DNA from 2 places in the Shewanella sp. BF02_Schw genome. Region 2 is predicted to be linked to the other one. Evidence: riboswitches for the same ligand, from Rfam matches in the RefSeq annotation. Region 2 holds a riboswitch; the other holds the start of a gene.
The links. A riboswitch is a leader RNA that binds a small molecule or an ion and turns the genes downstream of it on or off. The one in region 2 is predicted to bind thiamine pyrophosphate.
Positions count from the first base shown of each region.

Region 1 (5,335 bases), 250 kb from region 2:
GATAACAACGGCTGGGACATCAAATATTTACTCTAATAAAATGATATTATGGTTGGTTATGCACCAACCACCTCTTGACTCGTATTGTGTTGCGTTATTATATGATGACGATATTTCTTACGCCACATCATGTATCCGCCAACTGCCATTGCGACGTATAAAACAAACAAACCCGATGTCAGCATTAAGCCTTTTTGGAAGTAAAGGTAAATAGACACAAAATCAATGACGACCCAATAGAGCCAATTTTCTAGCACTTTTTTCGCTACTAGATAGGTTGTAACGATAGCAAAACAAGTGGTTGCCGCATCGATATAGGGAAATGCGGCCGACGTGTAATGAGCCATTAAATATCCCACCAGCATAGACACTAATGATGTCGCGCCGATAAGCCGAGCGTGAGTACTCCAAGACCAACTGGTAATATTAAGGTGATTGGTATCTATGTTGTGCTGAGTACCATTATGCAGCTCAGAATTGTGCAAATTGCTTTGCCGAGAAGGTGGCACGTGCAACCACAACCAATAACCATATACCGCCATCCCCATATAATAAATATTAAGGACTGACTCCATCAATAACGATACATTCCAAAATAGTACAGTGTAAATGGCGGTACTAATAAATGCTGCCGACCAACACCAGATGTTAGTCCGCATAGCAAGAATTAAGTAAGCAAGCGCTAGCATAACGGCAACCGCCTCCCAAAACGTCATTAATGACGCTTCACTAAAGGCTTGTTGTAGCGTTATAAATAGATCATTCATTGTGGTTATTCGCTATGAGCTAGGTTGAGCTCACCACCGATAAATTTACACACAAAAACAGCTTTGCCCCACTTTTGATGTGCGGCTTGCATTTCAACGGCTAGCATCGACATTACATCAGCATACTCGCCACAGACTTGGGTTGCCATCGCGTTAGTCACTCGTTGAATATTGTCATAACTATCCACTCTGCCGATAAACCATTGGATAGGATCGAGATAGTTTTCATTGAACGGATACATACTGATTTCTGCAGTTAACTTCATTTCTATTCCTTAATAAAAATCGCTGCAACAAAGGCTACAGCGATTTTATGTCATTACATAAATTGAACTTCTAATGTCACACCCATTTGGCGCGGATCACCGTAACGAATATATTGTTTATCGACCCAATCTTGATCTGGTTCGTTGCCAAAGTAAAAGCCTCGCACACCATATTGTTCATCAAACAAATTGCGGCCCCATAAATATGCCGACCATGTTGGCGTTTCATAGCCTAAACGGGCGTTATAAATGGTATAGGCTTCTGACTGAGATTCATTGCTGTCAGAATAATAAAACTGGCTTTTACCACTGGCATTCACGTTTGCAAACCAACCAGAATCAGCAACATAAGTCATACCAGCACTGTAAGTAAATTTAGGCGAATGCGCTAAGTCGCGCCCAGATAAATCGACGGTTGAACCGTATTTGTCACTGTATTGATATTGGCCATATTCAGTTTCCAACCAACCGAAACTACCATAGAACTCAATATTTTCTGTTAAATACCATTTTGCATCGAGTTCCGCGCCATAGTTACTTGAACTGCCAGCATTTTCGGTAAATAGAATAAAACGCTGCGGGCTATCTGGGTCTTGTAAAGAGGCGGCAACTTGTTGGTCTTGGCGGTCCATATAAAATAGCGCCAAGGTAGAATCCACTTCGCCATCAAACCAGCTCGATTTTAAGCCAACTTCATAGTTATATAAAATCTCAGTGTCGAACTGTTTCTTGTCAGACAATTCAGCAGGCAGTGTCATATTAAAACCACCTGCCTTATAACCGCGGGCGACACGAGCATAAGCATTGTGATTAGGATTAATGGCTTTTGACAACGCAATATGGCCGCCCCACATATCTTCTGATGGGGCAAAGTCATCTTTATTGCTGTCACTATAATCACTATCGCGGCGCTCGAAACGTAACCCAGTCGACAATAAGTAATCATCACCTAAATGGCTGTCTAGTTGGCCAAATATGGCATAGTTTGTCGCCTCATAATTTGACTGCAACACTTCATCTGGCCAGGTGTTGTATTCCGAGTATAAGTCGTTATCTTCTTTTAAATTCATCGCGTATACACCCAATAACCAGTCGGTACTACCGGCGAAGATGCGTCCTGCATCTTTGGATGATAAACGGAACTCTTGGGTTAAGGTTTTACGATCGCCCTTTTTGTCCCAGGTGTAATCATAAACACAAGGTTCAGTACCTGAGGCCGCCCCTGCGTCGTCATACACAGTACATGCTTTACTCGCCCAATAATCCGAATTGGCCCAATCACCATCATATCCATTATGATGATCAGTTTGCGCAAATGATGTTAATGATGTGAAGTCAAATGCTTGCATACCCGTGTATATGAACTTAACCCCTGCTCCAGTCGTTTTTTGTGTATCAACACCGGGTTGGTCAGTTAAGGTATTACTGCGATTATTATCTAATGTCCACACATCGTAACCATTATCAAAATTGGCATGCAATAAGGTTAAATCAACTTGAAGATCGTCAGTAGCGTACCAACGGAACTTAGCCCTAGCCGTTAACTCATCACGTTCATTGGTATCATCACGGTTAAGATAAAGGTTGTCACGGTAACCATTTTGATTGTGCTGTTCTAGTGATACACGGTAGAGCAATTTACCTGAGTCATTGAGTGGACCAGAGCTAAAACCAGAAAGAGTACGAAGATTATCATCACCTAAACTGACTTTTGCGCCATGTTCAAATGATTCGGTAGGGTCATTACTTTTTAAGTAAATTAATCCAGCTAGTGCATTAGCACCATATTGAGTACCTTGTGGACCGCGCAAGACTTCAACTTGCTGCATGTCGTACATACTCGACACCATGCCAAGGCCTGATAGGTCGATATCGTCGACCACAAAGCCAACTGATGAGTTAGGTGCACCTTGATATTGTTCTTGTTCGCCGACACCACGAATTTGGAAATATTTAGGACGAGAACTGCCACCAGACCAGTTAAAGTTGGCAATAGAATTGAGCACATCTTCAAAATGTTGCGCCCCTTCGTCTTCTAATTGCTGGGCATCAATAACCGTCACGCTTGACGGCATTTTATCAAGGCTAATATTACTAAAATCAGCATTAACAACAATCACTTCCATTTTTTCATATTCGGGAGTGACATTTTCAACATCGGCCGTTTTAGCCATAACCACAGGCGAGCTAAATGCCACCATTACCGCTAAGGCAATTGGTGTTTGGTGTAACCTAGTAGAGTTTTTCGTGAACATAGGACCTCAAATAGTGATTTTGAGATCCGGCAAGAGTAGCGAATAAGAGGTGCACATAAATAGTGTGGCCCATTCCTACGCCGGTATAAGCCGGATCAGGTTCTAAGGGTTCGTCATACAGACATCTCAGTTCAGGTTTTACTGAACACCCCTTGGCGATCACGATTATAAACTAACTTCACCATGAATACACGAGCAGCGATACAATTTGATAACGCAAAAATATAATTGATTAACTTTATATTAAATCTCAGTAATCATGTCTCTTCAAGTTCTCTGTAGCGTGGCTTAATTTGAGAAAGCTTCGCGCACATAAATCTCAAATCGAATACCTTGTGTATTGGGCGCTACCGCACCCACTTGCAACTGCTGTTTACCATGTAATTTAACCGACTTCCAACTGCTTGCTTCATCCTCAACTGTAAATCCGCTAGCATCGTACCAAGTGAACTTATATTGTAGACGTAGGTCAGTGCTCGATTTGCTCTGAATTAGCGCCGATGCTTTGATTAAGTCAGCAACCATGACAGATGAAATATCCACAACACTGACATCACTGGCAAAAGAGCTGCTATCGACTCTAACCTGCCCGCTTGAGTCTACCGAAATACCTGCCGTGTTATGCGCACAGGCGCTAAGCAACAATGCTAATGCGAACACAAATATTGACGTTATTTTTATGCTATCTCCTTATTTGCTGTTAATGTAAAGCGTGGACTTAATCTATCAAAAAATGTGCTCTGGCAGTGGCTATCAATTGTTTACGGTTTGTTTGCCAACAGTTCATACTGACGTTAGCCACACGGCGGCCTTGGCGAGTAATTTTACATTCTGCAAAGGTATCTTGATGTAAACCTGCGCGTAAATAGTCAATTGAGAAATCAACAATTTTAGGTACTTTCTTGGCTTGCATAAATACCATTAATTGCACAATTGCCGACATTTCCATAAACCCAGCAATCACTCCGCCATGTATTGCAGGTAAAATCGGATTACCAATGTTGTCATCTTTAGCCGGCAGTCTAAATACCATTTCATCACCAAAACGGGCCACTGACATGCCAATAAATTGTGAGTAAGGTACTTTCTCAAGTAGGTAACTATAATCATTCAGTTCAATGGCACGTTTAACCACATCTTGAACATCTAAACCCTTTTGTGTCTCTATTTGGGTTGGCTCACTCATGATTTCGCCCCCGGTAAATTCCCCATTAACACTTGACGAAACTCTTCGCCGACCATTTCTGGACTAATTCGCATAAAAGAACCCACCGCGTGAGCGATAGGTTCATCAATACTGTCTTGATATGCTATCGCACGGGTAAAAGCAACGCTTGACGATAAACGATAGCATTCAGCAAAGGCATAAACTGATTTATGAGGCTCTGCAGGTTTCATGTAATCGACACGTAAATCCAATGTTGGAGACAACTCTAACGATTGGTACTTCTTCAAAATGGCGCATACCACGGCTGTGCCACAAGCGGTATCTATCAAGGTTGTGATCACCCCACCATGAATGACTCCGGTGTCGGGGTAACCAATAATATCTTGACTGTAAGGTAACTCAATTAACACATGATGCTCACTGGCTTCTTGCACTGAAAGCCCTAAACGACGGCACTGAGCTAACTGGTTGACAAAACGGGTGGCAACTTCAGTTAACGGGAAAAAATCACTGTTAATTTTCATTATCCACGACTCAGCATTGGGCCTAATGGTTTACCCCCTAAAAGATGCATATGAATATGGTACACCTCTTGACCACCATGCTTATTGCAATTCATGATTAAGCGATATCCATCTTCAGCAATACCGGCTTCATCGGCAAGTTTGGCCGCTACTGTTATCATCCGCCCTAATGCTAATTCATCAGACGCTTTAACATCATTTGCTGTCGCGATTAAATGATTGGGAATAATCAGAATATGCGTAGGAGCTTGCGGAGCAATATCCCGAAATGCGGTGACTAATTCATCTTGGTATAAAATATCCGCTGGAATTTCACGGCGGATAATTTTGCTAAATATGGTTTCTTCGGCCATTT
Region 1 covers NZ_JABKAW020000001.1:1,058,630-1,063,964, reverse strand. Annotated here, with positions in the region: gene HNW13_RS04825 (phosphotransferase) at 1-20, opposite strand, end outside; gene pnuC (nicotinamide riboside transporter PnuC) at 57-767, opposite strand; gene HNW13_RS04815 (hypothetical protein) at 773-1,033, opposite strand; gene HNW13_RS04810 (TonB-dependent receptor) at 1,087-3,288, opposite strand; TPP riboswitch at 3,344-3,451, opposite strand; gene HNW13_RS04805 (YcfL family protein) at 3,577-3,969, opposite strand; gene HNW13_RS04800 (PaaI family thioesterase) at 4,007-4,474, opposite strand; gene HNW13_RS04795 (PaaI family thioesterase) at 4,471-4,980, opposite strand; gene hinT (purine nucleoside phosphoramidase) at 4,980-5,333, opposite strand.
Region 1: linked by a shared signal. The riboswitch ahead of HNW13_RS04810 (TonB-dependent receptor) and the one ahead of thiC (phosphomethylpyrimidine synthase ThiC) in region 2 are both predicted to bind thiamine pyrophosphate.

Region 2 (5,335 bases):
CTTACAGCCCGCTTTTAACAATTTTTTAAGCATATCGATATCAGCTACAACAGGATAAATCCCCAAGGGTTGATGCAGTGATTTAAAACCATTCGGTGCAGCTTGCTTGCACGAATCATCAGCGAGATGCTCAGAAGATACCAACTTGATTGATGGCATCATCCCTAAATCATCAGGCCAACCAGTACGGGCTAAAACACCAGGCCCTTGACCAAGGCTTACGCCTAAAGTAAGTCCCTTATTGACGTAGGCTTTTGCCAGCACAATAGCATCATGAATAACGAACTCATGGGCAATAAAACACGCTATGGCAGATGATAATGTGCAACCACTGCCATGATTATTGGTGGTTGCTATCCGCTGGCTACTTAGCATAAACACCGAATTACTGTGTGTAATACTGGCACCTTTAACGTTTTTACTCACATATACATCTATTGCATATTGTTGCTGCCACTGAGCATCACCGCCTTTAGCGAGCACATTGCATTTAAATGTATCGGATAACAATTTGGCATCGCGGATCATTTGCTGTTGCTGAGTACAATGATTAGCTACACCATCACAATCTTGCGCGAATGCAGAACGTGAACTCAAACGCTGCAATTCGTGCTGATTCGGTGTAAGTAGATCAATTAAGCCAATGAGGGGGCTAAAATCGAGATCGATAGGATTAAAATTCGCCCCACTACTGGCGACCATAACAGGGTCAAATACCACAAAAGGTACCATCATCTGAGTAGCGCGCATTTGAGCTAAACAGTCAGCCAAAATGTCTACCTGTGCTTGGGATGCCAACAGGCCAATTTTAATGGTAACTGGCGGCAAATCGGCAAGTAAACTGGTGAACTGAGCCAACAACATGGATTCAGAAACGGTTTCAACAAGGCTTACACTGACTGAGTTTTGCGCAGTTAATGTGGTGATTACGCTACACCCGTGACACGACAAGTCTTGCATGGTAAGTAAATCAGCTTGAATCCCCGCACCACCACCACTGTCAGAACCGGCTATGGTCCAGACTATAGGTGGGGTTTGAGTTATGGATTCACTGACTAATGTCGATGAATTCATGGCGATTATTCAACCTCAATCGTTAGGTCGGTATCAACCGGAGCCACTGGTTTAACGTCGTGATACAACGCCGATCCCGATGCTTTGAACTCTGCCGCCTTTTGTGCCATCGCCTCAAATGGATTAAGAGCTTGAGTCGAATGTTGGTTTTGATATGCACTAGCGGAAGATACTTCAATCTTAAGTGCTTCAGCTTGTTCAAGATTCGCGGCATATTCACGTACTTCGTGGGTTATTTTCATCGAACAAAATTTAGGCCCACACATTGAACAAAAATGAGCCACTTTGGCTGATTCTTGTGGTAACGATTCGTCGTGATAAGCACGAGCGGTATCAGGATCAAGACCTAGGTTATATTGATCTTCCCAACGGAATTCAAAGCGGGCTTTTGATAAGGCATTATCACGTACTTGTGCACCTGGATGGCCTTTAGCGACATCAGCAGCATGGGCAGCAATCTTGTAGGCAATTAAGCCTTGTTTTACATCTTCTTTGTTAGGCAAACCTAAATGTTCTTTAGGGGTGACGTAACACAACATCGCCACGCCGTACCAAGCCATCATGGCAGCGCCAATACCGGAGGTGAAGTGATCATAACCCGGAGCAATATCAGTCGTTTGTGGGCCTAAGGTATAAAATGGTGCTTCATCACAAAGGGCCAATTGCTTTTCCATATTGACTTTAATCAATTGCATTGGCACATGGCCAGGGCCTTCGATGATGGTCTGCACATCGTATTCCCATGCAATTTTGACCAATTCACCTAAGGTTTCTAATTCCGCAAATTGCGCTTCATCATTGGCATCGGCAATTGAACCGGGGCGCATACCATCCCCTAACGACAATGACACATCGTATTGGGCACAAATTTGGCAAATATCGCGAAAGTGTTCATATAAGAAACTTTCTTGATGGTGACTTAAACACCACTTAGCCATAATTGAACCGCCACGCGACACAATACCGGTAAGGCGTTTGGCGGTCATGGGTACATAACGCAATAACACCCCTGCATGAATCGTAAAATAGTCTACGCCCTGCTCGGCTTGTTCAATCAATGTATCTCTAAATACAGCCCAACTGAGGTCTTCGGCAACGCCATTTACTTTTTCTAATGCTTGATAAATCGGCACAGTACCAATCGGCACAGGCGAATTGCGGATAAGCCACTCACGCGTTTCATGAATATAACGTCCAGTCGACAAATCCATAACCGTATCGGCGCCCCAACGGGTTGACCACACGAGTTTTTCAACTTCTTCTTCAATCGAAGATGTCACCGCAGAATTACCAATATTGGCATTCACCTTCACTAAAAAATTACGCCCAATAATCATAGGTTCAGTTTCAGGATGGTTAATATTAAGCGGAATAATCGCTCGACCTCGAGCGACTTCATCACGGACAAACTCAGGAGTGATAAGTTGCCCAATATGCGCACCAAAAGCCTCACCTGGCGCTTTTTGAGTCAATACGCTATCGGTTACTTCAGCGCGAGCCATGTTTTCACGAATGGCAATGTATTCCATTTCGGGGGTAATAATACCTTGACGAGCATAATACATTTGGGTCACGCATTTGCCAGACTTGGCACGTTTAGGCGCGACAAGGGCGTCAAAGCGTAAATGATCGAGTCCATCATCGGCCAGCCGCTGTTGGGTAAAGCCCGAACTTGCACCCGTTAATTGCTCAGTATCTTGTCGCTCATCAATCCATGCTTGACGGATTTTAGGTAAACCTTCACGCACGTTGATATCAGCAAGGGGATCAGAATAAGCACCCGCACAGTCATAAACCATTATCGGCGGATTGGCTTGTTTAATGGGTTCAGCGTCAGTACCACCAATGACGGTATCAGTTTGATTCACTTGGCGCATAGCGACGTTGATATCAGCACGACTACCGGTTAAATAGACTTTTTCTGAATTAGGATGTTGTAACGGTTTAAGAGTATCAATAAATTGTTGAGCGTTAGCTCGAGTTTGACGACGGTTTGGATTTGACATTAGCAACCTCAATATTAAGAGTAGAGTTGCTTGTCTGGAGAGGTGTTGATAGCAGCAGTAAACGATAAAAATACTATTGCTTACGTCAATAATCACATAGAAAAATACTAAAGTAATAACGTAACTGGATATATAAACCGATAAAAAACTCGGAGGTAAACGTCCATTTACGGTCTTGTTAATACGTTATTTATCTTCCCAACTATCATGATTATTACGCTTGTTTCCTTCGCAGGTTCTAGCCTGATCAGGTTCAACGGATCCCGAATAAACGGTCTCAGCCATAATGGCACTCCGACAAGATGTCCCGCAGTATAAGCAAGCTTGTCGCTAAATAACAAGCACTAAAATAATCATTTCATACAAAAGTTATCAATCCACATACCAGAAACTAATATGAGGTTATTGATATCCCCATGGTTCATCCATCACCACAGACAGGTATTTATCAAGGTGCGACACTATGTCGCATTCATCATATTTATTAGTAGATTATAATTTCAAAAAACTGACAAACACCTTTGAAATATATTCATCAAAGGTTGATAAAAATAACAATAAAGGTGATGACGTTGGCAAATAAAGCAATCCAAACCATTAAATTAAATACAAATTACCCATGGGTTTACTCATCAATTTCATTGGCTGTAATGTTTGCTATTACACCTCAAGTAATGGCTGAGCAGTACGATAAGCAAAATAGTGAAGGCATTGAGCGGGTTGAAGTACATGGACAAAACACGACTAACAAAGACTTACTCGGCTCAGCCCAAAGCTTACTTGAAAAGCAAGGAGTAGACTTTTCTGAAGCGGGTGGCGTATCTGCATTACCGATTTTAAATGGCATGATGGGCGATCGGATCAAAGTGCTCATTGATGGCAGCGACATTACCTCATCATGTGCAAACCAGATGAACCCGCCACTTTCTTATGTGTCAGCCAATCACATTAGTTCGACCCAAGTGGTTGCTGGAGTCTCTCCGGTGAGCGCCGGTGGCGATAATATTGCCGGCGTAATTAACGTCACTAGCTTAACCTCTGTATTTACCGATAGTGACAATGTGACATGGCAAAGTGGTAACATATCTAGTGGTTACCGAAGCACCAATGACGCCATTCTCGCAGGTGTAAATGCCACAGTTGCGAGTAAAACATTAAGCTTTAGTTACCAAGGATCATTTGAAGATGCAAACAGCTATACCGACGGCCACGGCGATAAAGTACTAGACACTTTATACCAATCACAAAATCATGCATTAACCGCTGCTTGGCAAGATGACATTCAACAAATTGCTGTCAAATTGACCCATCAACATATCCCCTTTCAAGGTTTCGCTAACCAGTATATGGACATGACGAATAATGACAGTTATGGCGCATTAGTGCGCTATCAACGAACGCTGGAAAATGAAGGCGAGTTCACTGCCCAAGCGAACTGGCACAATGTCGAGCATGAAATGGGTTTCTTTAGCGATGAAAAAACCGGCATGATGCCAATGGAAACTAAGGGTAAAGATTACAGTTACCAACTGCATTGGCTGCTGCCAATCAGTTCAGACAGTACATTATTAATTGGCCAAGAATATTATGTTTATCAGCTTGATGATACATGGCCAGCGATTGAAGGTTCTACCATGATGGGCCCCAATGACTACGTCAATATCAATGATGGCGAACGCCAACGTGCTGCACTTTATGGCGAGTGGCAACAAACACTTAATACTCGTTGGTGGCTGTCTGCAGGTGTTCGTTATGAATACGTATCAACCAGCACAGGTGAGGTTCAACCTTATAACACTATGGGTATGATGGGCATGACCAATGTTAATGCCATGGCCGCAGATGAATTTAATAGCCTATATCGAAAGCGCAATGACAATAACATCGACGCCACCCTTCTAGCTCGCTATCAACTCAGTGATACTGAAGTGATAGAACTTGGTTTAGCCCAAAAGAACCGCGCACCCAATTTATATGAGCGATACAGTTGGGGCCAAAGCACCATGTCGACGACTATGATTGGCTGGTACGGCGATGCAAACGGCTACATAGGCAACCCTGACCTTAGAGCAGAAACGGCACATACATTGAGTATGGCTTACAAGCTAGTACAAGATGATTTAGCATTTAGTGCAACAGCTTGGTACAGCAGCATTAACGATTTTATTGATGCCAATGTGGTCAGCAGCTTTAATCGCACAAGTATCGATACTAATAGTCGTCATATTTTACAGTTTACAAATGTCGACGCCACC
Region 2 covers NZ_JABKAW020000001.1:1,304,966-1,310,300, reverse strand. Annotated here, with positions in the region: gene HNW13_RS05895 (bifunctional hydroxymethylpyrimidine kinase/phosphomethylpyrimidine kinase) at 1-1,074, opposite strand, end outside; gene thiC (phosphomethylpyrimidine synthase ThiC) at 1,080-3,080, opposite strand; TPP riboswitch at 3,288-3,387, opposite strand; gene HNW13_RS05885 (TonB-dependent receptor) at 3,647-5,335, shown strand, end outside.